One region of the Paenibacillus puldeungensis genome, then DNA from elsewhere that is predicted to be linked to it. Evidence: riboswitches for the same ligand, from Rfam matches in the RefSeq annotation. Region 1 holds a riboswitch; each other region holds the start of a gene.

Region 1 (10,158 bases):
AACGCTGTACAAAGTGCAGCGGACTACCTACGGGGCGCTGCTCTTTTTTGCCCTGCTGGTCGGAACGGTATTTTTCATCGCTGCAGGCAGCTTCCTGTATTTCAGGCTTTACAGCGATCTTGAATACGACCGAAGGCAATATGCAGCCATGGCCAAGCTGGGCTTGACGGATAAGGAATTAGCCGCAATTGTCACGAGACAAATCGGCTTATTATTTTTCGTTCCGATCGTGCTCGCCATCATACACAGCTTGTTTGCATTTATCGCAATGCAGAGCTTTTTCAATTTTTCGGTCGTCTGGGAAACAGGGCTTATATTATGCACATTTTTGCTGGTGCAAGTCGTGTATTTCTTTTTTATTCGCGCCCGCTATTTACGAAATGTCAGAAAAACGATGAGATCAACCTGAACGGAGGTAGAGTGTGGAAAACTGGATTACACAATTTATGGAGCAATACGGGTATTTCGGCATTTTTCTTCTAATAGCTTTGGAGAATGTATTTCCTCCGATCCCGTCGGAAGTCATTCTGACGTTTGGAGGTTTTATGACCACATATACAAGCCTGACGGCGACAGGGGTAATCATAGCTTCAACTTTGGGGTCTGTGATTGGAGCGGTCATTCTCTATGGAATCGGCTATCTGCTGAATGTGGACCGTTTGGAGAAATGGATTGACCGGTGGGGCCGGTACATTAGGGTGAAAAAAGCGGATATTCGTCGGGCGGATGCCTGGTTCGAGCGATACGGTTACTGGACGGTGCTGTTTTGTCGTATGATTCCGCTTATTCGCAGCCTGATTTCCATTCCGGCCGGGATGGCTAAAATGAAATTTGGTTTGTTCCTGTTCTTTACGACCATCGGCACGTTAATTTGGAATATTGCACTTGTACTGGTCGGTGCGGCAGTAGGGGGATCTTGGGAGCAGATCGTTGAGTTCATGGATATTTATTCATACGTTGTTTATGGATTAATCGCAATCGGGCTAACGCTGATACTCCTTTGGCTGGTTCGGAAAAGAAAACAAGCGTCATGGGAGTCGCTGGAAAAAGGAGAGTAACTATTAGTGGATATTATCGGTATCATCAAAGCGATTATTTTGGGACTGGTGGAGGGACTGACGGAGTTCGCTCCGGTCTCGTCCACCGGTCATATGATTATTGTGGACGACATGTGGCTGCAAACGCAGCAGCTGTTAGCCTCCAAATATGTAGCGAATACGTTTAAAGTGGTGATTCAGCTTGGCTCGATTTTAGCTGTAGTTGTTGTCTTTTGGAAAAGGTTCATCGATTTGTTAGGGCTGTCGCGTTTTCTGAAAGGGAAAGGTAATCACAAACTCCAATCCGCAAGCGAAGCGGACCATCTCGCCCTAACTGGACAATCTGGAGTAAATCCGCCGCGGCTCAAACTGGCCCAGGTGATCGTCGGATTGATTCCGGCAGGGATTCTCGGAACGTTGACCGAGGACTATATTGATGAGTATTTGTTTTCTACATCAACCGTGTTGATCGGACTTGTTTTAGGGGCTGTGCTTATGATTATTGCGGACCGGTTCGGACCAAAGGAGCCGACGGTGAAGACTGTGGATCAGATTACTTATAAGCAAGCTCTGACGATTGGCTTGTTTCAATGCTTCTCGGTATGGCCGGGGTTTTCTCGTTCGGGCTCCACGATTTCCGGCGGGGTATTGATGGGAGTAAGCCACCGGGCGGCGGCCGACTTTACCTTCATTATGGCCGTACCGATTATGGTCGGGGCGAGTGGCATTTCTTTATTTAAGAACCTGCAATATTTCACCCCAGAGGCGCTGCCATTCTTTATCGCCGGGTTCATTAGCGCCTTTGTCTTTGCACTGCTCTCGATCCGCTTTTTCCTGAAGCTGATCAATCGCATCAAATTGGTGCCGTTTGCGGTGTACCGGATTTTGCTGGCTATCGTCATTTGGGTCGTTTACTTTTAAAAGAGGGGCTGGACTAAAGAACTTTTTATGATTAATGAGGAATTGTGGTATCTATTTTCGCTCTCAGGTATAGTAAGCGATCAGTAAATGTGTAGATTAACTAGTGAAAAACGGGGTATTGACAGGACTCTTAATGATGGATAAATTCACTAGTTGCATTTTATACAGTTAAATAGTTCCTTTTTGGCAGCATCGAGCATTTAGCTGCAGAAAGTGCAGCTATTAGAGGTGAAATGACCCTATACAGCCAAATTGCACCAACTTAAATGTACATAATGCAGCTAAAATCAAAAAGTCCACAAGCTGCCCGGATATAGCTGCACATAATACATTTAATACGTATGGTAGGGGGGAGAACAGAAGAGATGGGAGGTATGGGGTGAAAAACGGTGGGACCCCCATACCTTTCCTTCTCCATGCGCTAACGTACGTGGTTCACCTTAACGAAACCGTCCAAAGAATTTTTTGAACGGTTTTTTCATTTGAGAAGGCTACCCGCAGGTGCAGCTCAGCACCGGTTTTCTCGCGGCTCCGGTTTCGTCTAAACGGGTCACTGGAGTAGTATAAGGAGCATTTAGCAAAATGTCCGGGTGCTCCTCTGCTTCCTTCACGATCCTGATCATCACGTCGATGAAGGCGTCGAGCGTCTCCTTGCTTTCCGTTTCCGTTGGCTCAATCATTATACATTCCTCTACATTCAGGGGAAAATAGATGGTCGGCGGATGGTATCCGAAATCAAGGAGTCTCTTCGCCACATCAAGTGTGCGGATACCGTATTTAGCGAGTCCCTTGCCGGACATGACGAATTCATGCTTACATAATTCCGGGTAAGGCAGGTCGAAATACGGGGCTAGCCGGTGCATCATATAATTGGCGTTCAGTACAGCGTCCTCTGACACCTGACGTAATCCTTGCGGACCTAGACTGCGGATATAGGTGTAGGCGCGGACGAGAATCCCGAAATTGCCATAAAAAGCTTTCACCCTACCGATGGAGCTGGTCGAAGTGCTTGGATTTTCCCCGTGGCTGCCGCGGATCGCGTAGCGTCCCGATTCCTCCTTGATCACTGTCGGCTCGGGGAGGAAAGGCTTAAGCAACTCCTTCACACCGACCGGGCCAGCGCCAGGGCCGCCGCCGCCATGCGGTGTGCTCATCGTTTTGTGCAGGTTTAGATGGACGACATCAAAGCCCATATCGCCCGGGCGCGTAATTCCCATGATCGCATTGGAATTGGCCCCGTCATAATAAAGCAACCCCCCGGCAGTATGCACAATTTCGGCGATCTGGACAATGTCTTCCTCGAACAGGCCAATCGTGTTCGGGTTCGTGAGCATAAGCGCCGCCGTATCGCTACCGACGGAGGCTCGCAGCGCGTCAAGATCTACCATGCCGCGCGCGGTGGAGGGGATGGTTACCGTCTCGAAGCCAGCGACGGAAGAACTGGCTGGATTCGTTCCGTGCGAGGAATCCGGCACGATTACTTTAGTCCGGTTCTCCCCGCGGCTTTCATGGTAGGCGCGGATCATCATCAGGCCCGTCCATTCCCCGTGGGCTCCGGCCGCCGGCTGCAGGCTAACCTCGTCCATCCCGGTAATACCGGCAAGGTCTTCCTGTAGACGGTACATTAGCTCCAATGCTCCTTGCAGGCTATCCTCAGGCTGATAAGGATGGATTTTAGAGAAGCCGGGGTACCGGGCTACATCTTCGTTGATTTTCGGATTGTACTTCATCGTACAAGAGCCGAGCGGGTAAAAGCCGTTGTCTACGCCGAAATTACGGCGCGACAGACCGGTATAATGGCGAATTACATCGACTTCGTAAACCTCGGGGAAGGCGGGGGCTTCGCCGCGCAGCCGGCCGGCTGGTATCAGCTGCTCCTTAGGAACGACAGGAACGTCGCATTCCGGAAGAGAATAGGCAATCCTGCCCGGGCGGCTTCGTTCAAAAATCAGCAGGCTATCTTCTTTAGCTCCGTTCATTTCATTCATAACGATTCCTCCAATAGGCTTGCGAATTGGTCAATCTCCGCTTTCGTTCGTTTTTCGGTGACAGCCACCAGCATATGAGCGGAAAGCTCCGAGTAGCTACGGCCAAGCTCATAACCGCCAATAAATCCTGCTTCCAGAAGTCTTGTTTGCAGCTTCTTCATATCGGTATTTTCGGGGAGGTGAATCACGAATTCATTAAAAACAGGTGCATCAAACGCAAGGCTTACTCCCGGAATGGAGGCCAAGCGTTCCTTGGCGTAGTGGCATTTCTGCAAATTGAGCTCAGCTACCTCAGCCATGCCTTGCTTGCCCATAACAGACATATAGACCGAGGCGGTTAACGCCAGTAGAGCCTGATTAGAGCAAATGTTGGAGGTCGCCTTCTCGCGCCGAATATGCTGCTCACGCGCCTGCAGCGTCAGCACGAAGCCGCGCTTGCCGTTTCGATCGACGGTTTGCCCGACGATTCGCCCGGGAATTCGGCGCATATACGCCTCGGATACGGCGAAAAATCCACAGGTAGGGCCGCCAAATGAAGGTGAGATGCCGAGCGGCTGCGCATCACCGACGACGATATCAGCGCCAAGTTTACCGGGAGCTTCAAGGAGCCCTAACGAAAGCGGGTTGCTGCTGACGATCATGAGGCCGCCGTGTTCATGAATCAGCTTCGCCATGCCTTCAATGTCTTCAATTGCACCGAAGAAGTTAGGGTTTTGTACCAGAACGGCTGCGGTATCTTTCGTGACCGCAGCCGTAAGCGCCTCAATGTCCGTCACGCCCTCAGACCAGCCAACCTCTACAATGTCAAGGTTCAGGCCGTGTGCATAGGTTGCCAGCACCTGTCTGGCCTCGGGGTGAACGGTTCGGGAGACGACCAGCTTCTTGCGCCGGGTCGCGGATGCTGCAAGCGATCCTGCCTCGGCGATCGCCGTTGCCCCGTCATACATGCTGGCATTGGCTACTTTTAGCCCTGTCAGCTCACAAATGTACGACTGAAATTCGAAGATTGCCTGAAGCTCGCCTTGGCTGATTTCCGGCTGGTAGGGAGTATAGGCCGTATAAAATTCCGATCTGGAGGTGACATGCCCTATAACGGAAGGAATATGATGGTCATAAATGCCTGCGCCCAAAAAGCTGACATAACGGTCCGTATCGGCATTCCGTGCGGCCAGTATGGACATATGCCGAGTTAGTGCGTATTCGTCAAGCTGCGGAGACACCGGGAGTGTTCCTTGGTAGCGCAGATCATCCGGTATGTCCTTAAACAGCGCATCCACGGAATCCACGCCAATTACAGCCAGCATTTCCTCGCGATCCTGTTCGGTCAGAGGTAGATAACGGTGCTTCAACATAATATTGGCTCCTTTCACCGCTTGGCGGATGAGTTTCGACGATAGAATGGCAGCGGCACAACCTTGGCTTTGAGTCGTTTGCCACGGATTTCAACCTCCAGCTCCGTACCCATCTCTGCAAAGGAGCTATCGATCAGCGCCATGCCCAAACTTTTTTTAAGCGTAGGGGACTGTGTACCAGTTGTTATTTCACCAATAGTAATTTGTGTCTCCCCGGCAATAACAGGGTAATGGGTGCGGGGAATACCGCGGTCAAGCATTTCAAGCCCCACCATTTTGCGGGGCAAGCCTTGTTCATGCATCTCCCAAAGGGCCGTACGTCCCACAAAATCACCCTTAATCCACTTCACAAATCGATCTAGACCCGCCTCCAGCGGAGTAATACTCTGGGATAGTTCTTGGCCGTACAAGGGAAGCGCGGCCTCAAAGCGCAGCGTATCTCTTGCGCCAAGGCCTGCGGGAACGAGTTCGAAGCTTTCTCCGGCCTTCATCAGTACATCCCAAAGCGCCGGGGCATCCACCGCGTTCAAGTACATTTCGAACCCGTCTTCCCCGGTGTAACCGGTTCGGGAGAGGAGAAGCGAAATGCCTCCAACATTGGCTTGAGGCAGGAAACGGAAGGGCTTTAAGCCTGTCAGATCGGCATTGCACACGTTCGATAGAATGGCTGCAGCGTGCGGCCCTTGCAAAGCGAGTAAGGCAGTATCATCAGAGGCATTACGCAGCTCTACGCCCGATTCGGGAAGGTGCTGCTGCAGCCACGCCCAATCCTTGTCGATGTTGGAGGCATTGACGACAAGCATGAACTCGGCTTCGGCCAGCTTATAGACTAGCAGGTCGTCAACGACGCCGCCATTCGGGTAACAAAGCAGTGTATACTGAGCTTTTCCAGGTTCAAGCAACGTTACGTCATTGGTCGTCATTCGCTGCAAAAAGCTCTTCGCCTCCGGACCGGTGCAGTAAAATTCGCCCATATGCGATACGTCAAACAGCGCGGCTCGCTCGCGGGTGGCTTCGTGCTCTTTCTGAATACCGCTGAACTGTACCGGCAGCTCCCAGCCGCCGAAATCGATGCAGCGAACACCCTCGTATTGATGGTAGAGGGGATAGAGCGGCGTTTTTTGCAGATTGTGGTCAGACATTGGATCACCTCAAGTGTAGCCGCTAATGGGCCGTTTTGAATTTTCTTTGTTTACCAGCTAAATTTGAGCATAAAAAAACAGGCCAAAGAAAATATCGTGCATGTTTAAAACATGCGGATTTTCTCGGGCTCTGTCCTTGGTACCTGAGAGTTACCCTGTATAGGTGCTCGGCATAAGGTGTGAAAAACACAGGTTTCCCCTTGGGTGATTCGCGGGATTGCGAATTCTCTCCAGAGATGCGTCCGGCAGAAGTCCTTTTGCCTGAGAGATTCACCGCGGGTGTGCGGCTTGCTCCTTCGGCGTTACAGTGCGGTGCTCCGTAATCTCTCCCTCTGCCCTCAACCGCTGACTACACATCCATTAATACCCAAATCCCGTGAATATGTCAATAAAGTTATCATAAAAATTTTTATTATTTTTAAGATGTATTAAAGGCAGCGTTTACATGATACCGAATCTAGGATTAGTGTTAATAATATTGACATGATAGCTAGATTTGGAATAATCTGAACGTGGAAGTTCTCTTATAGTCAGACATTTCATATTCTACCTGTATTTAATAATTCGGATTACCACCCGAAAAGAGGAGGAGACTGGCGTGGCTAGCGTTATTAGGGAGAATGTTTGGTACAGTGAGGAGCATGAATGGGTGCTTGATTTAGGCGATGGTACGGTAAAAATCGGCATTTCCGACATAGCCCAACACCGGCTTGGTGATATTGTATTCGTTGAGTTGCCGGATCTGGGGCAGGAAGTAGAAGCGGAGGATGGCATCGGGACAATCGAGTCGGTCAAGACGGTGGCTGATTTGTTTACGCCGGTCGGCGGAACGGTGCTCGAAATTAACGGGAAACTGGAGTCGGCCCCCGAGCTTGTGAATGAGGAGCCGTACGACGGTGGCTGGATGGTTCGGATTCGGCTTAAGGAAGACCCAAATGCCGCATTTGCCAAGTTGCTGGATGCGAAGGGGTATGCGGAGTTTATCGAAAAATGATATGTTGGTACGCGCAGACTAGTTTCTCTCAAATAGCAGCACAATAACATTTAAGTCCAAGCTATAGACGACAAAACATAGTAAAAAACCGCTGAAGAGATTCCCTCTTCAGCGGTTTTCCTGTTCACTATTTGGCTTAACGTTTGGGAGGGAGCAGCAGAGAACGGTATAGCACCTCGAAAATAAACTCAAAAGCCTCAAGTCGGTGTTTTGTCTCCAACGCTGTTTTTCCCCAAACGTAAATACCGTGATTTCGCATCAAAAAGCAAGGGACATCCAGGTTTAGTGCCCCGGGGATTTGTTTAGTGATCGATGATATGTCCACGCTATTAGGGAGTATAGGAATACGTAACTGCTCGGATTCCCCAACAATACCTGTACAGAAATCCCTGGTTAGCTCGTTACCCTGTACTGCAACATAGCCTTCGTCACTGTAATAATCACTAAGCACATGATTAAAAACCGTATGGACATGATAAACCGCACCGCAGCCGGTCATTCGATAGATTTTCGCATGAACAGGCGTTTCAGAGCAAGGCTCCAGGTCGGTCGCTTCACAAGGATTCCCTGCAGCATCTACGAACAGATAGCTTTCCGCCGAAATGGGCGATCTGTCCTTCACACGAGAGTTGACCGCAAAATAGAACTCATTCGGGGTAAAACTGCCAACCCGGACTGACAGATTTCCGCTCGAGCCCGGAAACCAGCCGAGTTTGGCCAACTGGTCATTCATGGCTCGCAGCTCCGCAAGAGCTGTTTGCTTTTCCTCCCAACGGATGTCCGCAAACGTCATGTGCGGGGTCCTCCTTTTTGTGCACTCAATCGCTAATTATTTTTGATCATAAATATCATGTTATTTCAGGGCTTCCTTCACGTCATTGCCCATTTCGTGCGAGCGTTCCGTAGCACGGTGCACCGCAGCTTGAACGAGCTCCAGGAAACGCCCCTGATTAAGCACCTCCAGCGCAGCCTGGGTTGATCCGTTCGGCGATGTAATGTCGGCGCGCAGCTTGGACGGCTCCTCGCCGGTTTCCGTCATCATGCAGGCGGCGCCGAGTACAGTCTGTACCGTCAGATCCCTTGCTTGCTCAGGTGTGAGTCCGCCGTCGACGCCTGCGGCGATCATCGCTTCCATCATATAGTAAATATAAGCGGGACCGCAGCCGGAAATACCGGTTAAGATTTCCATTTGTTCTTCCGGAATGACACTTACGGTTCCTACTGCCTCAAACATCGATAACGTTTGGGCTCTTTCAGCTTCAGTTACTTCTTCTGAGAAGGAGATGCCGGTTGCCCCCTGACCGATCGAGCACGACGTATTCGGCATGGTTCGAGCAATTGGGGCTTTAACGCCAAGCAGCGCTTGAATAGTAGAAATCGAAAGCCCGGCAACCATCGAAATGATGAGTTGTCCTTCTTGAAGCAGTGGACCTAGCTGAGTTAGCGCTTCGCCCGCGTCCTTCGGCTTCATAGCGAGTACGATAATGGAGGCGCCTTGCAGGTACGAGCGTTTGGATTCTTCGTGATTGGCGGTCATAACGCCATAACGGTCCGACAAGTAAACGAGCCGTTCCTGGCTTGAGCGGTTGAGCATGGCAATATGATCCGGACTGGCCACTTGTTTATGGATGAGCCCGCGGACGATCGCTTCCGCCATGGAACCGGCGCCATAAAAGCATATTTTTGAAGCGGTCAGAGAATGGTTTAAATTCATTGCAAAAACCTCCTGGTGTATTGGCAGACGTCTACTGCCGAATTTGTCCGTTACCTTGTATGATATATTTGCTAGAGGTCAGAGCCGGCAGCCCCATCGGACCCCGGGCATGCAGCTTTTGCGTACTGATGCCGATCTCTGCGCCAAAGCCAAACTCAAAGCCATCCGTAAAGCGGGTAGAGGCGTTGTGGTATACGGCGGCTGCATCGACCTCTCGCTGGAAGCGTTCCGCATTCCCCGTGTCCTCCGTGACGATGCATTCGGAGTGCTTTGTGCCGAAGCGGCGAATATGTGCGATCGCCTCATCCAGATCGTTAACGATTTTGACGTTCAGGATATAGTCGTTGTACTCCGTGGCATAGTCCTCATCGCTTGCTGGAACAGCCCAAGGTACGAGCTGTCTCGTAGCTTCGCAGCCTCTTAATTCAACGCCTGACTCCTTAAATCGGTTTGCCAAGTCGGTAAAATGCTGAGCCGCAAAGTCCTTGTGCACGAGCAGCGTCTCCATCGCATTGCAAACCGAAGGACGCTGTACTTTGGCGTTCAGCGAAATGGAGGTAGCCATTCTCGGCTGTGCGGAAGCATCGAGAAACGTATGGCAAATGCCGGCGCCGGTTTCAATTACCGGAACGGTGGCATTTTGCACAACATTCTGAATCAGCGAGCTGCCGCCGCGTGGGATAACGACGTCAAGCAGGCCATTCAGCTTGAGCATTTCATCGACGGAAGCGCGGCTGGGGTCCTCGATCAGCTGTACGGCATTCTGCGGGATAGCGGTAGCTGCCAGCGCCTGATGAATGATCTCAATGATTTTACGATTGGAGGAAAGAGCAGAGGAGCCTCCGCGTAGCACGACGGCGTTACCGGTTTTGAGGCAAAGCCCCATCGCGTCCACAGTCACGTTCGGACGCGCTTCGTACACGATGCCGATTACGCCAAGCGGCACACGACGCTTTACAATGTGCAGCCCGTTCGGGCGGTCAATGGTTTCGAGCACATCTCCGACCGGA
Region 2 (10,158 bases), on a different contig from region 1:
TATCGGGGTGCTCCGTGACCCTTTGAAGCTGCTGCCAAAGAAAGACGATATTTATCGAACCAAACTTAAATAGAATAACTTTGAATACGGCATAAATATATATGATAAATAACCCCGGAACGATAAAATCATGCAATAATTTAAATCGTTTCACTTTTTTCTCCCTCCCTCCTGAGATTTCCGTTAATTACTTCGGATACACCGTTACAATGACTCCATCCACGTTGTTTCCGGATATGTCATAGCGATGATTCGCAGGAACGTGAATGGTCTTTTTTTTGCCGACAGAATAATAGGCCACCTCGTATTTCTTCCCCTGAATCGTTGTCGATATGTGCTTTGTTTCTCTCAAGTAGTCTATGTATTCCTCCAATGTAAAACCCTTTTCCTGCATAATCACACTGTGCGGCAGCCCCACATAACGGAAATGCCAAGGTTCGTATTTAATTCCAGTGATGTTCGTTTTATCCTCGGGATACCGCAAAATAAACCCATATTTCCATGCGTTCTTTTTCAACCATTTTCCCTCAGCCGCCTTGCTCATCTCCTGTTTCGTCGATCCAATATCCAGAGACATCCCGAGGTTATGCTCGCTATAATTTGCCGGCAACGCCGTGTCGGAACCCATTTTATGATAGAGTTCTCTTTGTTCTTCGGCGGTTCGGTAACCACTACTGATCAGAAAGTGATCGACCCCGTCTTTTTCAGCAGCATCCATCATCTTTAAAAATTTTTCAGCCACGCTCTGCGACAGACGAATCTTGTTATTTAGCAAGCCATAACCTTCCACTAGCTCCTGATGCTCGAACAGATTGACCACATCGGATTTTACCCCCTGCTCATGTACAGGGTAGTCCCTGTTCACCAATAACAGATCACCTTCATATATCTGACCTTTCGTTACCTTTATAGCATTGCTGCTCTTTCCGGAAGGCCCCTGTTGAACCTCGCTATTTTCTGTTTGATAACCACCATCTGTATTTCCCTGCAACTGCTGAAACGCTACAACACCTAGCAGTAAAAATAAAACAATCCAAAAAAGCCACTTCTTCATCTTCATTTTCCTCCTTACTCTCTATATCAAGGATAAGGAAAATTTTTTAAAAAGAAGTAGAGAAATAATAACTTTTTTATTAAGCATTAAAAAAAGGCCACATGTGGCCTTTCGAGAGAAAAGAGTACTTCCTTATTTACTCGTTTTCGGGTAGTAGGAGTACCCTGGATACTTCACCACAGGCCACTTTTCCTTCCGCAATACGTTCATCAATTCCGGGCCTACATTCAAATTGTTCTCCACCAACTGATGAGGCGTGAGCGCCATCCACTGATTCAAGGAAACGTCCTCGAAGCGATCGCTCTTAAACATCTCCAGGAACCACAAGCTTTGGTCACCCTTGTTCTGAATGTAGTGTCCGAATGCAAACGGTACATAGCCCACATCCCCCGCGCGATAATCAAAAGTCCGGGCCACACCATTAGCTGCAAACACCGTCATGCGTCCCATACCCGAGATATAATACTGCCACTCATCATTGTTGGGATGCCAGTGCATTTCTCTCATTCCGCCCGGTTTAATCTCCACCAATGCCGCGGCAATTTGGGTCGAAATGGGGAAATTCGTGGAGTCGACGATCCGCACCGTCCCTCCCGGAGTGACCATCGGCTCCTGTGCAAGCAGTCGATGGGAAAAGGTTTGCGGAACCGTACCATAGGGATCGGCTACCTGCTGGCTTTCAAGGGAACCCGGTACATCAGCCTGAAAAATATACAGCTGTTCTGTTGGAATATGAGCAAAAGCGCTTGTGGGCACGCCAAAATTCGCCGACAATACATCCTTCGGTGTATGCGCAAACCAGTCGGAGATCGATAACGTATTGAGGTCTGAGAAGCTGCCGTCATCGAAAACGAGCAAAAACTCGCAGCCTTCCTCCAATCCTTGAATCGAATGCGGGACTCCGGGGGGAAAGTACCACAGGTCGCCAACGCCAACGTCAGCTATGAAGTTCCTTCCATTCTGGTCGACTGCCGTAATTCGTGCCCGGCCAACCAGCATGATCGACCACTCCGCCTGCTGATGCCAGTGTAACTCACGTACCCCGCCCGGCGTAAGAGCCATATTCACCCCAGCCAGTGTAGTTGCCGTTGGAAGCTCCCTAACCGTAATCTCTCGCGACCAGCCGCCATGATTTAACTGCATGTGGGCATCGGAGAATGAAAACCTTAAGTTGGGGATCATTCCGGCATCAGTGAGGGGCGGAACCAGCAGATCAGGGTTCTCCCGGTCTCTCATAATGTCACGTGGACCCAAATCCCACCAACCGGCGCCATCATTCCTGATCGGCTGCGGTATATCTCCCGTCGAAGCTGGATTAAGCGGTTTATTTTCCACAATATCGCTCCTCCTTCATACTAGCCACTAATCTAACCTATACGGTGTAATCGGAGGATATATGCGTATCCATTAAGCTGGAGGAGGCCAAGAGGATTTATTTGAAATTCACAAGGTAATTTGTGATACGGCTCGCCGCACTGGCTAACGTCATTCGGTCAAATCTCGTTTCTCATACTCGAAGGGTTCTTCACAAGAGTAGATATCATGGAAAAATCCCATGTACGGAATATCGTCTTCCAGACATTTAATGCGATAGGACAACTCCTCATCACACTCCGGCTCTTCGCCGTTATGCTGCATAACTTCAAATGCATCCAAAATCTCTTCCATGAGGTTAAGTTGTATGAATAGAGGTAATTTATCTAACATAGAGTCTTCGATCCGGGTCTCAGACCTGTATCCCTCAAGACATTTTTCAAAATATTCATCCATGAATTGCTTGCGTTTTCCAGCGTCCGGTTCAAATTGTATCCAGCCCATTCCGTTGGTCCAGAGAGCCGAAAGGTCAAACATATACCAACAGTTACATGAATTATCAAAATCATATACCGTGATTTGCCCGCTATTAAAATCTATCGCATAATTTCCATCGCTATAATCAAAATGGACCATACCGAAAGTCTCTTCGTTCCTGTCCAGTTCTGTTAATGTATTAAGGAGACCTACCAGCTTCTCCTTAAGCAAAGAAAAGGAATCAGGGATCAACTCCTCGAAATATTCGGCATTGAATTTATCAAAAAAGCTATACCGGGGATGGAGAGGCTTATAACCTTTTGATATTTGGTGTAGTTTCCCCAATACTTTACCGCAATTATAATAATATTCGGTAATTGGAGCCCCTTCTCGGTACTGATAGTTATTTTCTACAAGCATTTTTCCCTGGGCCTTTTTAAACAAGCAAATAAAAAAAGTGTGATTATTATGAGTAACCTCTTCCAGTAGATTTCCCTTTCTGGAGCTTATTACATCCGAGACACTTCCTCCATGCTCGAATAAATACCTGACGTATTCAAGTTCACCTAGAAAATCTTCCCGGCTTCTGTCATTTAAGAAGGCGATTCTTATTATTTTTGCCTCGGCGCCCTCTTTCTCGCAGGTATAAACCACATTACGTCCTCCATCATGTGCCTTAACCGGTTTAATATCATAGTCCTCTAATCCGTACAACGCGGATACTAATGGAAGTAAGTGGGCATCACTTATTTTAACAACCTCGTTATGATTAATAATATCTCCTCCAGTCAAACTACCTTGTTATGCATTGATATATAGCTCCTTTCAGCGATCTCTGCCTTATATCGTACCAAAAAATCCCCTTTATACTCCATGGACACTTTATATATAATAAAACACTACCAGAAACGCGGCTCTACACCTTGCTAAAACGAATTTCCATGGGTACAATTTCCATAACAATATCTGATAGGAGGAACTTCCAATGCATCTAAGTAAAGTCCCCCGTTAAGCCCGAGGTCCTCCATCCATGTGTCAGCAGCTCTTTAACCCAAATAAAACAAAGGGAGATGCACGCTAATGCACATGAATGGACCTGTGAATATTACTCGACCCGAAAGACTTCAAACCTGCCACGAAATTGCTTCGAAATTACACGAGGTATACGGAGAAAAAATCCTTGCCATTGGGGTTTACGGCTCTGTTTCCAGAGGTACTGACGGCCCTTTCTCGGACATTGAGATGTTTTGCGTACTACGTGAATCAAGCGAATCCGTAGATTTTAGCTATGAATGGTCGGCGGGGCCTTGGAAAGCAGAAGTGAATGTCTGTAGTGCGGACATTCTCCTTGAAACCGCCGCTACGGTTGAAGGAGACTGGCCATTGACGCATGGGCCATTCTTTACCCAACTAAGCCTGTATGATCCTGAAGGCTTTTTCCTGAAATTAAGTGAAGCTGCCGAATCGCCAATAAAGAAAGATTTCAGGCGGGCAATTCATGAAGTCCTTGTAGGGGAAATGTACGAGTTTATTGGGAAACTAAGAAATGTTAGTTTAGTTGGCCCTCATACCTACTTGCCATATTTGGCAGTGGAGTTTGCCCAATACGGAGCTATGTTAGTCGGGTTACACAACCAAAATCTTTTCTCGACGGGCTCAATGGTTTTACCGGAGGCATTAGAGCTGCCAAGTCGTCCAGAAGGATTCGACAATGTTGCCCGAATGGTTATGTCTGGAGAGTTAGCAGAACCGGCAAGGATCGTTTCAGCTTGTGAAAATTTCTGGACCGGTCTTGTGAAGTGGGCCGCCGAACATGATTACGAAATCAGTACAAAAAGAATCCCATTTTGACACATACTATAAAAAATCATGATTTTAAGAAGTCAAAGACCCCTTTCGACGAGGGGTCTTTACTTTTTGGAGTTTACTTCTGAATAGAAAAAAGCCAGTTGATATGACTCTTTTAAAAAAGGTCCGTTGATAAATACCGTTCCCCAGTATCCGGAAGTAACACGACAATCTTTTTGTTGTGGTTTTCCGGTCTTCTTGCGATTTGGAGTGCGGCAAATACCGCTGCGCCTGAAGATATGCCTACAACCAAACCTTCGCTCCGGGCTAATTGTCTGGCCGTATCATACGCCTCCTCATTTCTTACCTGGAGGATCTCATCGACAACGTCTCTTTTAAAATTATCCGGAACGAACCCGGCGCCAATGCCTTGAATTTTATGTGCTCCCTTTTTCCCTCCCGATAATACAGGAGAATCATACGGCTCAACCGCAATGATTTTTACAGATGGATTTCTTTGTTTAAGTCCTTCACCTACGCCGGAAATGGTACCGCCCGTACCCACCCCAGCAATAAAGATATCCACCTGGCCATCGGTATCTCTCCAAATCTCATCGGCCGTAGTCGTTTTATGGATTTCAGGATTGGCTGGATTTTTAAATTGTTGAGGTATAAACGAATTAGGAGTTTCTGCTGCTAATTCCTCAGCTTTCTTGATCGCACCAGCCATACCTTCATTGGCCGGGGTGAGTACTAATTCGGCTCCAAGTGCAAGCATGAGTTTTCTCCGTTCAATACTAAAGCTCTCGGGTAAAGCAATGATTAATTTATACCCTAAAGCTGCCGCTGCAAATGCGAGACCAACCCCCGTATTACCGCTTGTCGGTTCAATAATTACGGTATCTTGGTTTATAACCCCGCGCTCTTCTGCATCCTTAATCATGGCAAAGCCAATTCTATCTTTTACGCTGCCGGCTGGGTTAAAATACTCTAATTTGGCAATGATCTCCGCGGGGACTTGATTCTTTTCAATAAAGTTTGAGAGTAATAACAAGGGTGTATTCCCAATAAGCTCCGTTAAATTTCTGAAAATTCTACTCACTTTCATCCCTCCGATTCATTAAATCCGACTAAGTTAATCGGCTTTCTATCACAACAATACTACTTATGATAGATAAATACAAATCAAAAGGAAAAAAGATTGGAAATTGCATGGCGAGCTACGAAAAAATGGCCCCCCTTTAAAGGACGGCCATAGATGATTTTGATTCTATTGCTAGTTATGACTTGTTTCTTAACACACGCTCAATCCGCCGATCGGGCACGAACCAGATCACAGCAACCAGCACGAAGATTAAGCAGGAAACCCATGAATTGAGATATGCCACGATGATAGAAATCAGATAGAGCAACATGGAAAGCTTGCCTTTGACGTCCCTGCCCATGACGACCACAAAGTCTGAATCGGAGGAATGCTGTTTTAGAATTTCGTACTGCAGCCGCATATACGAAACAGCCGCTAACAACAACACGATACCGTATAACGCCGCAGGCGTCGCGGAGAAGTTGCTTTCTCCGATCCAAGCCGTAGAAAATGGGATCAGAGATAGCGAGAATAGCAATAACAAATTTATCCACATCAGTTTTCCATTTATGGTACGAACCGTGTGAAGAAGATGATGATGGTTATTCCAATAGATCCCAACATACACAAAGCTGACCGCATAGCTGAGGAACTTGGGCACCAGGCCAACCAACGAACTCCAGCTATGGCCCTCTGGAACTTTCAATTCCAGCACCATAATGGTAATGATAATGGCAAGAACGCCATCGCTGAACGCTTCCATACGATTCGCCTTCAACACATTCATTCCTTTCTTGGAAGGATTTTGGAATGTGTAGCTTTCGACGTAAGTTGTGAAATCCCTTCTTCTACAGCATAAGTTTCTTAGGTAAACGTCAATCTGATTTAATGAATAACCGGGGGCGGGGCATCAACTGATTGTTGCTTCTGCACGGGTACTTTGCTGCTTGCTTCCTTTTTTCTGCGATTCACCGAATACAAGGCAAATAATAGAATGAACCATAGAGGTGTCAGCAATAGGGCAGGACGTGTGTCTTTCGCAAAAAGCATAATGATCAGAATGATAGCAAACAACGCCAGGACAACATAATTAACGAAAGGTGTAAATGGTGCTTTGAATTTAGACGTTGCATGTAATTCCGGCTTTGTTTTCTTATACCGTAAATGGCAAACCAGAACGATACCCCAAACCCAAATGAAACAAATGGCGCTAATGGTGGTCACGATCCCAAAAGCCTGCTCCGGAATAAGCTTACTCAACAGAGCTCCCACGGACAGAACAATCGTCGAGATCAATAACGCATTACTTGGTACATGATTTTTGTTCAGCTTTGCAAAGCTGGATGGGGCCTGATCATTTTTTCCTAAATTATAGAGAATTCGGCTCGTTGAAAACATCCCGCTGTTACAAGCAGATGCGGCGGAGGTTAATACGACAAAGTTAATAATGCCCGCAGCAATTGGAATCCCGACTAAACTAAACGTTTTAACAAAAGGACTTTCTGATGCACTCAGCCCGGTCCATGGGTTAATGCATAACAGCGCGATAATTGCACCCACGTAGAAGAATAGGATTCTTAAAGGAATTTTATTAATCGCCGAGGGGATATTTTTTTCCGGATTGGATGTTTCCGCTGCCGATACACCGACCAACTCCACACCGACAAAGGCAAACACAACCATTTGGAAGGAAAGCAGGAAGCCTGAAATGCCGTTAGGAAATAGTCCGCCATGCCCCCAAATATTTTTAAGCGTAACCGCTCCGGCATCTGTCTTGAATCCAATCACCAGCAAAACAACCCCAATAGCGATCAAGGCAAGAATGGTCACTACCTTAATTAAAGCAAACCAGAATTCCAGTTCCCCAAAATTCTTTACGGTTAAGAGATTGAGTCCCAATAAGACGACTAAGCAGACGATGGCGGGTACCCACTGCGGGATATCAAACCAATACTGCACGTAAACCCCCACTGCAATAACGTCGGCCATCGCCGTCATAATCCAGCAAAACCAATAGGTCCATCCGGTTACGAATGCGGCCCGCGGTCCAAGATAGTCTTCGGCAATATCTGTAAAGGATTGATAACCTGCTTTAGATAGCAGAAGTTCTCCAAGCGCTCTCATCACGAAAAAAACGGCGATCCCTATAATTAAATAAGCGAAGATGATGGATGGTCCTGCCTGTTGTATAGCTTTCCCTGATCCTAAAAATAGTCCGGTACCAATGGTACCTCCAATCGCTATAAGCTGAACATGCCGATTTTCTAACTCCCTCTTTAACTCTTGTTGTGCCAAGCCTAGCTCCCCCTTAAATCATTTAATTTTTCATGTGAAACAATGAACTTAATAAAAGCCAATAAAAAAAGAGATTGGATGCGCTCCAATCTCCTGGTCATAAAGAATAATAAATAATAAATGGTATTCTAACGATTGCCAGAATAGCAAATAAATTATTCAGTACCCTCCTGTCCTTTTGCCTGAGATTGTGAACCCTTCGGCGCCGCGATTTTCCCGCGGTCTCTCCAGAAGCTGCTCCTGCTATAGTGTGATCCATAGCGATCATAGCTGCTAAGTATTAAGTTTTGATTGGTGATCAACTTTCAATTTTTTTCAATACTAATCCTAGTTAAATGTTTTGTCAACGACAATTAATTCCACTAAGCTCGAAGCTCGCCGAAGTAATTCTGGTATGGGCTAACCCTTGCCAGCACCTCGTCTACCTTGTGCATACGTTCCTCCAGGCTTCCCCGGAGCGTTATATAGGGAATCCGCCGCTCTTTCAAACCCGCAATAATTTGCTACTGGTTGTCTGCCTATAGCACAGCGCCTTAATGACTCACTGTCTTACCTCATACAAAGACGTATCCAACACCTCAATGAATCGCGTCCATTCTCCTGTTGCGTATAGCAGCAGCCGATGCATCGCACGCGTGCATGCCGTATAAAAGAGTTTGCGCTCACTTTCCCGATGATACATCCGAGAAGAAGCATCATAGATCAGAACGGCGTCGAATTCAACGCCCTTCGCGAGATACGCGGGAATGACCAGCGTCCCCTTCTCGAAGGTAGGCGTCTGTTTCGTAACAAGCCGCAAGGGAGGGCATCCCTGTGCGATCAAGAGGTCGTAGGCTTCGCTGCTTTCGGCGGCCGTTTTCGTGATGACGGCGATGGAGGCATAGCCTGCCGCTTGCAGAGCCGCGAGATCCTCTGCGATTCGCGCTACCAGCTGCTCATCACTGCCCGCCTTGGAGAGGAGCGGCTTCTTCCCGCTTCTTTCGAAGGGCACGATCTCCTTGCCGCCTGGCAGGAGCGACTTCGTAAACTCCACGATCTCGCGGGTCGATCGATAACTGCGGACAAGACGAATCAGTCTGGTGTCCGACTCGCCGTAAAGCCGGATGAGCGGCGAATCAGCCCCGTATAGCTCCGTAGCCTGCGTGAAGATGGCCTGCCCGAAATCGCCGAGTACTGTCATACGCGCTCGAGGGAACAGCTTTTTCAGAAATTCATATTGAAACATCGAATAGTCCTGACCCTCATCGATGAAGATATGCCGCACCTCCGTATTCGTCCGAACGCCCTCGATGAGCTCTTTTAAATACAAGAAAGGTGTCGCATCCTCATAAAATAGTTCAAGCTGGCCTAGCTTACCTTTGGTTTGCTCGCAAATGTCCGGCCAATGCTCCGGAACCTCGGTTTCCTTCGTCATTGCCACATAATCGTCCTTATTGCCGAACAGCTGGGCGTACAGTCCAACCATATCCAGGAACAACATCTTCTTCACGCTTCGCTTGAGCGGCTTAAAATGTTCCCTCACGATCATACGGCGCAGCAGTTCTTCTTCCCGTTCTGCATAATCGAAGTCGCCTTCGTCCCGCCGGCTCTTGCCCTGCAGGAGCTCTTGAACCTCTTCATATTGTTCGGCGAAGTCAAAGACACCTCTCTCCTTGTGCAGCTCTTTATAGGCGGCAGCATACTGCTCCTTGTCGAGGTAATTCATCTCCTCCTGCACCCAGACCTCCTCCCGCTCCTTGCGCTCCAGCCGGGCCACTTCCTTTAGCAGCCACTCTTGCAGCATGGCCACGCGATTGGCCAAACGGATCGAACGGTCATAACCGTAAAACTGGGCTTCCATTTGTTGTACAGTGATCAAATCGCGGTCCCGAAAGCGGATGCTGTTAAATCGCATGCCCTCCTGTCCTAACCACTCCGCATAATTCCGAAGAGCTTGAAGAAACGCTACGGATGCTTTATATTCAATCCCATTCAACCGGGCTTCATACTCTCGCGTGGATTGTTCTGTCAGCACGTATTCGATTTGATCGAACGGGTCCTCCGGGCGAAGTGCCGTTCCAAGCCCGTACTCAAGATATTCCTGAAAGGTCGTCTGCTGCATATTTTCCTCACCGAGCTCGGGAAGAACGGTGGATACATAGCTGTT
Region 3 (10,158 bases), on a different contig from region 1:
CCTCGGGTGAAGTAAGACTAGGTGGGGTCAACCCGCATCGTGAACGGCAAAAGGCGGTGCGGCAGCTTGGGGTCGTGTTCGGACAGCGCAGCCAGCTGTGGTGGGATTTGCCTGTCAGGGATTCGTATGACATTTTAGCGGAGATGTATGGGGTGAGCGCTCATGAAAAAAAGCAAAGGCTCGACCAGTTTGCCGAGCTGCTGAATCTGCATGAGTTCTGGATGACTCCGGTACGAAAGCTGTCGCTCGGTCAGCGGATGCGTGCGGATATTGCGGCTTCGATGCTGCATGACCCGGAGCTCTTATTTCTCGATGAGCCGACGATCGGGCTGGACGTTCATGCCAAACGCCGGATAAGACAGTTTCTGCAAACGATCAACCGGGAATTTGGCAAAACGATCATTCTGACGACTCACGATATGGACGATATTGAAGAGTTATGCGGCCGTGTCATGGTCATTGATCACGGGACGTTGACATACGACGGAACCATTCCGTACCTCCGCGATAAAATCGGTTTGCCAACGGTAATCCGCGTGAAGTTCAGAGGTGCTTTTCATGTGCCGAAGGAGCTTCTTGGCCAGAGTGTAGCCATCGAAAAGAGTGCCGGTATTATGGGTTTGCCGCTTCCATCATTCCGGGTAAAAGAGCTGGATGATCAAACCGTTACCGTTGAGGCGAATCGGCAATCCGTGAATACGATGGACCTGATCAGAACATTAGGCATGTGGGGAGAAATCGACGATATTGCTATGGAGGAGCCGGGGTTTGAAGAGGTGATCCGCAGCTTTTCGGCTTCTTAAGTTGGCAGATCGACATTTTACATGAATGTGTTCCTTATGACTTTTCTCCCTCGTTAGCCGAAGGGAAAAAAATTAGTTGTATTTGTGACATCTAAATTCGCTTTTGAGGTCTGTTCTTAACGAGTAGATGTATAAAGTACATTTAAAATGGACCGAAATGGGCTTTGGCCTGCAAAAGGGTTCATTTAGATGTAGGAAGTACATTTAGATCATCAAAACTGGAAAATGTGCTGAGATTAAATGCACTTTTTGCATTTATTCGGTCTGAGGAGGAGGGACAAGAAAGCCCCCGGCAGCGAACTGCTGGGGGCTTTCGGTTTCTTCTTGTGGTTTATAGCTTTAGTCAGGGTTACATCCGATAGCCGTTTATACGCTACTTGATGATGATCGTATGAACGGCGGTGCTTACAGCGCCGTCATCGTCCGTTACCGTCAGCGTAACGGTGTACGAACCGATATTATCGAAACGATGCTTCACTTTGGCGCCGGAATCGCTATCGCCATCACCGAAATCCCAGCGGTAGCTGACGATCGTTCCGTCTTGGTCAGAAGAACGTCTGGCGTCAAATTCGATATTCTTTTTCTTTTTGCCTTGGTTATCCGCTTTTATGATAGCTGTAGGGGCTACATTTTTATCACCCGGATCAGTTCCAGGATCTCCGCCCGGTGCGGTTACAAACAAGCGTCCTGGAGCTTCAAGCTCCGCCTTATTGCCAGCTTCATCTTGAACGGTGACAACGATCAACCCACCGTCAAGCACGAGGGAAGCAGGCGTCGGATAGGTTCCTTCATAGTGACCCGGAGCCGTTTCAGTCATTGGAATGCCATTTCCACGGCCTCCTGTCAAAGACAATGGTAATTCAATCCGGAATGCTGCTGTGAGTCCAGGCAGACTGTCAAAGGACACTTTGAGCTGCTCTCCTGCGGTTAATCGAACATCCTCGGCAGGAGTCAGGTTCGTAATTGCCGGAAGCTCCTGATCTACATAAACGGCGCGGGTTACCGTCGTTTCGTTGCCAGCTTCGTCCGTAGCGGTGACGGCGATGTGGTTCTCACCGGCACTCACAAGCAGACGATAAGCAAAGGAACCGCCACTTCCCAGTGTTACCTGCTGGCCGTTTACGGTTAGCGAGCGTAGGAACTCGTCGGAAGTAGTACCCGTTACGTTAACAACCTCGGAATTTGTACGGGTTCCGTCCACCGGTGTAATTACTTCCAGCGTAGGTGCCACGTTATCAAGCTTAACCGTGATCGGCAGAGAGCGATCGGATGCTTTGCCGTTAACGAGGATCTCAACGCTCAGTTCATTTACACCAGCATGAAGCTCGGTTGGAATGCTGAACTGTCCGTTCTGCACGGTGCCCGTCCCGGCCGCTTCCGTTCCATTGTAGAGCTTCACGGTAGCGTCATTTGCCGGTGATGTTCCTGTAACCGTGATATTCGTTTGATTCGTTACCGAGCCGGACTTCGGAGAAGTAATCACCGGGGCACCGACTGGATAACGCACTACGGCGCGAATCATGAAGTTGCCTTCTTCTTTAGCTGTCAGGCTCCAAACACCGCTGGCGCGTTGCCAGCTCCGAAGCGCATTTGTACCATTGGTATCAGTGGCCAGACCAGGTGCCGCTGTGCCAGCTTGAGTCTGAATGTAGACGATATAGAAATCGCCTTTAACTGTTACAGGCTCCGGCAATTCAACCGTCGTCCATTGATTGTTGCGAAGCGCTGTGCCATTGAACGGACCGGCTAGCTGGCGTCCTGGCGACCCATCTGGACCGGATGCATCAAATACGGCGTATTGGAAAGCAGTGCCACCTGGTACAGGCCATTCCGTGTTCCAGAACCGGAACGACGCGCCTGTTACTTGGGAAGCCTCGGACTCAGGCGTCATACGAACCGCCCAGGCATTGTTAGCAGCATTGAAGGAGAAAGCATTCTCCGGCGTGCCGTCATCGTATCCGATTTCACCCGGGAAACCGATGAACGGTTTAAGCTGAACCGGGGTTTCTGCTGTGCCATTCCCCGGAACGGTCACTGTCAGCGTTTTGCCGTAATAATCTTTGGCAGCCACGGACAAGGTGTATGTTCCTTCCAGCACCTCCAGCGTAAAGGAGCCGTCTGCACCGCTTTGTTTAGGAGCAATGGTGGCGTCCTCAACGACAGTGACGGTTGCTCCTGCAATGGGTTCACCGCTGCGTTCATCGGTGATGGTTCCGACAATTTGGCCTTTTGGAATTGCCTGTAAGTTAAAGTTAGCTTTTGTATTCACCTTGTCAGAAATAGTGACTGGAAGCGTCTGCGGATAATAGCCATAAGCTTCCGCTTTCAGCGTGAAGTTCCCAGCTGCATGGTTCAGGCTGTAGCGACCTGTAGCTGGATCGGTTTTTACGGAACGTCCCGTTTCGAGGACGGTAACGGTGGCGCTGGCCGGCAGACTGCTGACTCCGATATCATCGGTTTTTGCTGTCGTATCTACCGCTTCGTTAAATTCGCTTTTGCTCGTTTGGGTCAGCTTGAATGCAGGGCCTTGCTCGGCCGGTTTCGATTTGTTTACATCGATTTCGGTGATCATATTCTTGGTAACTGCCTTCTGCGGTGCACTTGCGTTCAGTACTTGAACATTATCGATGTACCAGCCCGCTTTAACCACGCTGCTATCGGAGGTTAAACGGAAACGAACCTGCACTTGCTTTCCGGCATAAGCATCCAGATTGTAATAAACAGGGCTCCATTGTTTGCCGTTTGTGCTATGCGAGAATTTCCCGAGCTCGGTCCAAGTAGCGCCGCCATCAGAGGTCAGTTCCACATATCCATAATCATAACCGCCTTCAATTTCAAACCATTGGTCGAAGGCCAGAGTGACGTTGTTTGCTGTCGCCAGATTGATGACCGGGGACACTAAAGAATAATTTGCGCTGCCCTCGTACGTACCATCGAGGTCCGTTCCCCACACATTCGTTCCGGAGACCGCATTGCTTGGACCTGGGGCTTTAGGAACTCCACGTTCCCATTCATCTTTTGTTCCGCTATGTGTCCAGCCGTTGTCGCTGTCACCTTCAAAGTCATCACTGAACAAGCTGGCAGGTCGCGAGATTGTAAGTGCGACTTCTCTGGATTTCGCGCTTTCGTTGCCGCTATAATCCGTAGCCGTTACTGCATAATGATACGTTGTATCGTTTTGCGTATTTGCATCCGTTAAGGTAGTTGCTGTAGTCGTTCCGATTGCTTCGTAACCCGATCCGGAAGTTGTGGAGCGATATACGGTATACTGCTTCACATCTTCATCGGCGGACGGAGACCAGGACAGAACCGCACTGCCGGCAAAGTTGACAGACCCGGTCAAATCTCCGGGAGCCGCCGGGGCAACCGCATCTGGAGCTTGCAGTGTGATATCGTCAAGGTACCAGCCAGCTTTTTGAACCGAATTGTCGCTAGTCAAATTGAATTGTACATACACGCGCTGGCCAGCAAATGGTCGCAAATCAATGTACTGCGTTTTCCAACCCTCACTCGTTCCTGTGAAGGTGGCATAAGGAGTAAAGGCGTATTGACTGCTTTCTGAGGCGATATACACTGTGCCTTTATCGACATTGTTTTCCAAGTCGTACCATTGTTTGAAGGAGAGCAAAGCTCCTTTCGGACTGTTGGTTAAATCAATCGGCGGTGCAAGCAAGAAGGAATTAGCCGCAGAGGAATAAGTGCCGGTAAGGTTGGTGGCGAACACCTTCTCGCCGGAATGGGCGCTTCCCGGTCCGCTAACCGGTTTGCCCCATGCCCAGGTATTGCCGGTGCCTCCAGTAGTGAAACCGGTGCTGTCCGTTTCAAAGTTTTGTGTGTAGCCAGGCTTTACTCCAGATGAAACCTCCAAGGAGTAAGGTTTGCTATCAAAGCCGTTGTTTCCAAAATCATTGACTCGAATGTAATATTCAAGCCCTGTGGTGCTTAACAGGAACGCAGGAACAGTAGCTTCATAGATACCGTCTTTGCTCGTGCCTGAAACCCGTTTTGTCGGTAAAAGTAGATAATGGCTGTTTCCTTTTTCACGAGCGTAAAACTCTACAGAAGTCACCGCAACGTCGTCGCTCACATGAGCGGTAAGCGTTACGTCAAAGCCTTCATAAACGAAAGCTGGGGAGGTATGCTCGAGTACGGGTTCTTGTAAATCTTCTCCGGCGGTAACTACTTTTCCTGAAACGGTGCCTAAGCCTTGAAGCACGGAGCTCACCGCATCAAAGGCATTGATGATGCCGTGGCCATAACCGTTGTTTGGCGAATTCGGATATTGCGAATCGGTACGCGGCGTAGCCGTGCTAGAAATAATGTCCTCTAATTGATCTACAGTCAAGGAGCTGTTGGCCTGCAGCAGTAGCGCCGCTAGTGCGGTTGTATGCGGGCCGGCCATCGAGGTGCCATTCCAACCGCCTTCATAGATCCCGCCTGGAACGGAGGAACGGATGTTCACACCGGGAGCGGAAACCTCCGGCTTGGTTTCGTTATACGGCGATGGACCGCGAAGAGAGAAATCAGCCAGGTTTCGGTTAATATCGGTCGCGCCTGTGGCATACGATTCGGGATAGTTGGCCGGATTGGCTACGGAGCCGGGACCTCCCGGATTATTCTCATCCACGTTGCCTGCCGAGAATTCAGGAAAAATCTGTGCGTCTCTCCAGGCTTGAACGACGGGGCGATACCATTCGTCAAGTCCTGGCCCCCCACCCCAGGAGTTGTTGACGACATCGGGAGCGAGCTCCGGATGGAGGTTCCCGTTTTTGTCAACCGGGGCCAGCAACCATTGACCGCCGTCCAAAATGATAGCATCGGTCGTGGACGGGTTGAAAATGCGAACTGCAATCCATTTTGCACCGGGCGCTACGCCGATTTGGTTCGAACCGTTTGGTTCTGAACCAACCATAGTTCCCATGGTGTGCGTACCGTGTCCATGGGTGTCGGCCGGCAGCGAAGCGTGGCTGTGCGGATCATACCAGCTTAATTCGGGGTTAACAACATTGCCCGAGGCATCAAACCCGCGCCATTTGGCTCGTAAAGCCGGATGTGTATATTCGACGCCTGTATCGAGATTGGCAACCACAATTCCCGTTCCGTCAATGCCTTTTGACCACACCTCAGGGGCATTGATTTGGGCAATGTTCCACTCGATGCTGTTTGGTTTGGTAACAGCAGGGGCTGAGCCGGCAGCATCTTTCGCTCCGGACTTGTCAGCGGCCGGCGGAGTACTCGGCGTGATCGCCGGGGCTGCAGTGGAGCCGGTCGAAGGAGTTACGGCAGGTTTTGCCGCAGAGCCTGCGGTAGGGGCTACAACGGCAGGGCCTGCCGCACGGGTTGCCGTACCCGATTTTGCTGTGCTTTTATCGATTTCTACCTTATGCAAAAACCGTTCTTCGTTCGGTAAAATTTTCTCTACCTCAGGAAGCAGTGCGATTTGGTCAAGCACCTCTTTCGTGCTTGTCACCGCCATGGCATTTACAATAAAGTAGCTTTTGTATTCTTTTACATCCCCTGATTTTTTCGCCTGCTGTAAGTATTGATCCAAGGAAGATTGCGAACTGGATGCCGTCTCGCGCAAGGCGCTAATGACAGAAGTTCGAGCGTTAAGCTTAGCGGCTGCCGGGGTCACTTTCTCTAGCTTAGCTTTTTGCAGCGAAGCTTTGGCTACAGAAGCCGTATTGGCTTGTTCCTTCATTTTGACGAGATAGGTCACATACTCATCCTGCTTGAACTGCTTCGTTAGCTTGGGATCAATTTTGGCTCCGGCGAGTTGAGGCGAACTTGATTTTAGGCTGATTTTGCCTGAAGAACCGGCGTTGTCGGCATAGGTCGCGGGGGCGAAGGTAAGCACAAGGAGGATCGACATACCGAGTGAGAAACGTTTGCGGAATCGACTAAGATTAATCAACTTTTCCACTCCCTTTACTGGGTTTGATGTTACCTTGAATACATCCTCTTGTGACACAACCCGAATCATTTAACGTTTAATCCGGGCCCTTTCAGGGGAACAAAGCCTTGCGTTATGCTTTTTGCAACCACCTCCTTTAAAGGGTATAGTAAACAGTGTGTAGTTTAGATTTATGTTAAGAGATGAACTGACATGGTGGCAGGGAGTTAGAATAAACATGCAATGGACTGGGTAGTGGATCCAAGATGGCATTCAACTTAACATTGAAAACAACCGGATGGCGATCGAGGTACATGTAGTAAAAGGTTACATGGAGTGAACCTTATTTTCTATAAATCATAAAATAAGGGAGAATATGGAGTTTATAGAATCAGTATATATTGTAAAATTATATTAACAAGTAGCAATTTATGAAAAATATACATTTATTCTCATAAAAATAGGCCATAAGGACCAATATTTTGTGTGTTTAATAAATATATGGTGTTAGCTATATTGACATTTGACCTATTTCATTTTACATTATCATCAAAATGATAAATGCGAATGAGGATTGTGGGAGAGTCCGCACGGCAGGTGTGGCACCGAAGGAGCAAAGGGTCGATTTTGCAAATCGACAGATGAATCTCTCAGGTACAAGGACCATGATCTGACGCCACTCTGGAGAGAGCGATTAGCCACCCAAGAGGTACATGTCCGGGTAGATTCAGGACATTAAACTTTCAGGTAACGGGGACAGAGAAAGGGGCAACATGCCTTTTCTCGTCCCTTTTTTGTGTCAGTTTAGATGAACCTTTGGCTGTAAGGTATGCTGAGGGTATTTTATTCACATAACGTATATTAGTAATGAACAACCGGGAGAGATGACGATGCGATTCAAAAATGTGTTTTCAATTATTGGACCAGCGATGATTGGACCTTCCAGCTCGCATACCGCTGGTGCGGTGCGGATCGGACGGTTTGCCAGACAGTTGCTCGCAGAGACGCCGACTAAAGCGCAAATATGCTTTTACGGTTCGTTTGCCGAGACGTATAAAGGGCATGGAACCGATTTGGCTGTCGTTGGAGGGATTTTGGATTATGCAACGGATGATGAAAGAATCCGCAATTCTTTGGAAATGGCAGAGGAGCTAGGGGTAGACGTTCATTTTTCAACAGGCGTTGTTGCTGGCGCGCATCCGAACACCGTGAAGATCACTCTATTTGCGGGTGAAAAGCGGGTAGAAGTGACGGGGGCGTCCATCGGTGGCGGAACGATCGTAATTCGAAGTATTGACGACTTTGAGGTAAAATGTTCGGGAGAATTGCCGACGCTCGTCATTTCTCACGCGGACCGGCAGGGCGTGCTGGCAGGGATTACCGCACTTTTTAGTCGGGAGAATGTCAATATAGGTTACATCATCACCGATCGAAAAGGGAGAACTGGGGAGGCGTTGACCGTCGTGGAGGCGGACATGGTCATTCCGGAGTCGTTAGTTGGAGCGGTCAGCTCGCTGGCTCATGTAAGCCGGGTTGTCATGATTAATCTCACCTGATTTACAGGTTAAGGTACAGAAATACGGCTAAGTTTTTGGTTTGACATTGATGAAAGGAGCGAATCCAGATGCGGTTTCGCAATTTACAAGAGCTAATCGACTTGTGCGACAAGGAGTCCAAGACGATCTCGCAAATCATGCTGCAGGATCAAGCGGAGGAAACGGGTCAATCGATTAATGAGATCATGGCCGCGATGACAGAATATTATCAAATCATGAAGACGGCGGTACACAAAGGCCTGACCGAAAATATCACGTCGACCAGCGGATTAACAGGGGGCGATGCGAAAAAGGTGGAGGAATACCGCCGGAACGCGGAGCCGTCGGTGGGCGATATCGCCTGTCAGGCTATGGCGTACGCCCTGTCGGTATCTGAGGTAAACGCCTCGATGGGGCGGATCGTCGCCACGCCGACCGCAGGCTCCTGCGGCATCATCCCGGGCGCTTTCGTCAGCGCCCAAGAGCGCTTTGGTTGGGACGATGAGCATATGGTTCACGGCTTATTCTGCGCCGGAGCCATCGGTTATGTGATTGCCAACAATTCCTTCATTTCCGGAGCAGAAGGCGGCTGCCAGGCGGAAGTTGGCTCGGCGATCGGCATGGCTGCCGGAGCGATGGTGGAGCTGCGCGAGGGAACGCCGGAACAAGCGGTTCATGCGGTTGGGCTGGCGCTCAAAAATACGCTTGGTCTTATCTGCGATCCGGTTGGCGGCTTGGTCGAAATTCCCTGCATCGTACGCAACGGGTTCGGGGCAGTGAATGCGCTCGCTGCCGCCGACATGGCGCTGGCCGGCGTGCGGAGTGCTATTCCGTCCGACGAGGTCATCGACGTGATGCTTGAGGTAGGCTCCGCCATGCCAAGCCGGCATCGGGAGACTGCACAGGGCGGACTGGCTCAAACGCCGACCGGCCGTAAAATCATGAAAGAGCTGAGAGAGCGGAAAAAGTAAACCTTATAATAATTTAGACACTCTAATTGCTCTATCAGATGGCCCTCTTTTTTTCAAAAGAGGGCCAATTTTTTTAACCTCCTAGAATGTATAATTTCTATAATCGTCAATCGTCGAAGTTACTAATTGCATTTTGTACAGCTAAACATGGGCATACCCGGAGTCTGCAGCATTTAGGTGCAGAAAGTGCAGCTAAAAGAAGCAAAATAACCCCCTCAAGCCGAATTGACCCGTTTTAGCTGTAGGTAATGCAGTTAAAAAACCAAAGTCCGGAATTTTCCCGGAAATAGCTGTACGAAATACATTTAGTTTGTAGATGTTATAAGATCCAAAGTAACGAATCTATTACTCTATCAAAGCCTAATTAGGTATAATGATTCCGATTGAGCAGTTGCTTGGAAGGAAGGTCGGCATACATGACAACTATTCTTATTGTCGAAGACGATATCAGTTTGAATAAAGGAATTGCCCTGACTCTGGCCCAGGACGGGATTACGATTGAGCAGGTCTATGACCTGGCCTCAGCCGAGAATAGATTCAATGCAGGAGGCATCGATTTGGTTGTCCTTGACATCAATTTACCGGATGGGAGCGGCCTTGATTTTTGCGAAAAGATACGGAGGGTGTCCAGAGTCCCTGTTATTTTTTTGACGGCCAATGATTTGGAATCGGATATTGTCATGGGGTTTGAGCTTGGGGGAGACGACTATATTACTAAACCGTTCAGTTTAATGGTGCTGCGGTCCCGGGTGATGGCCGTGCTGCGCCGGAGCGATCCTTCCCATGAAGACAAGCTGACGATTGGCTCGATGACATTTGACTTTGGCAAGATGGAATTTCGCAAGCAGGGACAAAGCATCAATTTGAGCAAAACCGAACAGAAGCTGCTCAAGATGCTGGTGAGCAACCGGGGGCAAATTTTGACGAGAGAGCAGCTCATTAATGCGGTGTGGGTG

What was found. Region 1 has a riboswitch for glycine ahead of gcvT (glycine cleavage system aminomethyltransferase GcvT). Riboswitches for the same ligand answer to the same signal wherever they lie in the genome.
Region 2: it holds a riboswitch for glycine, as region 1 does, so the genes downstream of both, ACFQ3W_RS08935 (amino acid permease) here and gcvT (glycine cleavage system aminomethyltransferase GcvT) in region 1, are expected to answer to the same signal.
Region 3: it holds a riboswitch for glycine, as region 1 does, so the genes downstream of both, sdaAB (L-serine ammonia-lyase, iron-sulfur-dependent subunit beta) here and gcvT (glycine cleavage system aminomethyltransferase GcvT) in region 1, are expected to answer to the same signal.

What each region holds. Positions count from the first base shown of each region.
Region 1 is NZ_JBHTLM010000020.1:60,757-70,914, forward strand. Features, by position in the region: gene ACFQ3W_RS21170 (FtsX-like permease family protein) at 1-409, shown strand, start outside; gene ACFQ3W_RS21175 (DedA family protein) at 423-1,058, shown strand; gene ACFQ3W_RS21180 (undecaprenyl-diphosphate phosphatase) at 1,065-1,958, shown strand; gene gcvPB (aminomethyl-transferring glycine dehydrogenase subunit GcvPB) at 2,450-3,946, opposite strand; gene gcvPA (aminomethyl-transferring glycine dehydrogenase subunit GcvPA) at 3,943-5,298, opposite strand; gene gcvT (glycine cleavage system aminomethyltransferase GcvT) at 5,313-6,440, opposite strand; glycine riboswitch at 6,569-6,676, opposite strand; glycine riboswitch at 6,680-6,782, opposite strand; gene gcvH (glycine cleavage system protein GcvH) at 7,039-7,434, shown strand; gene mtnB (methylthioribulose 1-phosphate dehydratase) at 7,571-8,227, opposite strand; gene proC (pyrroline-5-carboxylate reductase) at 8,288-9,148, opposite strand; gene ACFQ3W_RS21215 (glutamate-5-semialdehyde dehydrogenase) at 9,180-10,158, opposite strand, start outside.
Region 2 is NZ_JBHTLM010000005.1:73,742-83,899, forward strand. Features, by position in the region: gene ACFQ3W_RS08900 (VanZ family protein) at 1-154, opposite strand, end outside; gene ACFQ3W_RS08905 (M15 family metallopeptidase) at 188-1,054, opposite strand; gene ACFQ3W_RS08910 (oxalate decarboxylase family bicupin) at 1,187-2,389, opposite strand; gene ACFQ3W_RS08915 (phosphotransferase enzyme family protein) at 2,540-3,637, opposite strand; gene ACFQ3W_RS08920 (ANT(4')-I family aminoglycoside nucleotidyltransferase) at 3,926-4,696, shown strand; gene cysK (cysteine synthase A) at 4,809-5,741, opposite strand; gene ACFQ3W_RS08930 (TMEM175 family protein) at 5,914-6,495, opposite strand; gene ACFQ3W_RS08935 (amino acid permease) at 6,603-8,012, opposite strand; glycine riboswitch at 8,173-8,253, opposite strand; gene helD (RNA polymerase recycling motor HelD) at 8,554-10,158, opposite strand, start outside.
Region 3 is NZ_JBHTLM010000001.1:431,346-441,503, forward strand. Features, by position in the region: gene ACFQ3W_RS01850 (ABC transporter ATP-binding protein) at 1-803, shown strand, start outside; gene ACFQ3W_RS01855 (S8 family serine peptidase) at 1,177-6,717, opposite strand; glycine riboswitch at 7,264-7,372, shown strand; gene sdaAB (L-serine ammonia-lyase, iron-sulfur-dependent subunit beta) at 7,587-8,252, shown strand; gene sdaAA (L-serine ammonia-lyase, iron-sulfur-dependent, subunit alpha) at 8,321-9,202, shown strand; gene ACFQ3W_RS01870 (response regulator transcription factor) at 9,619-10,158, shown strand, end outside.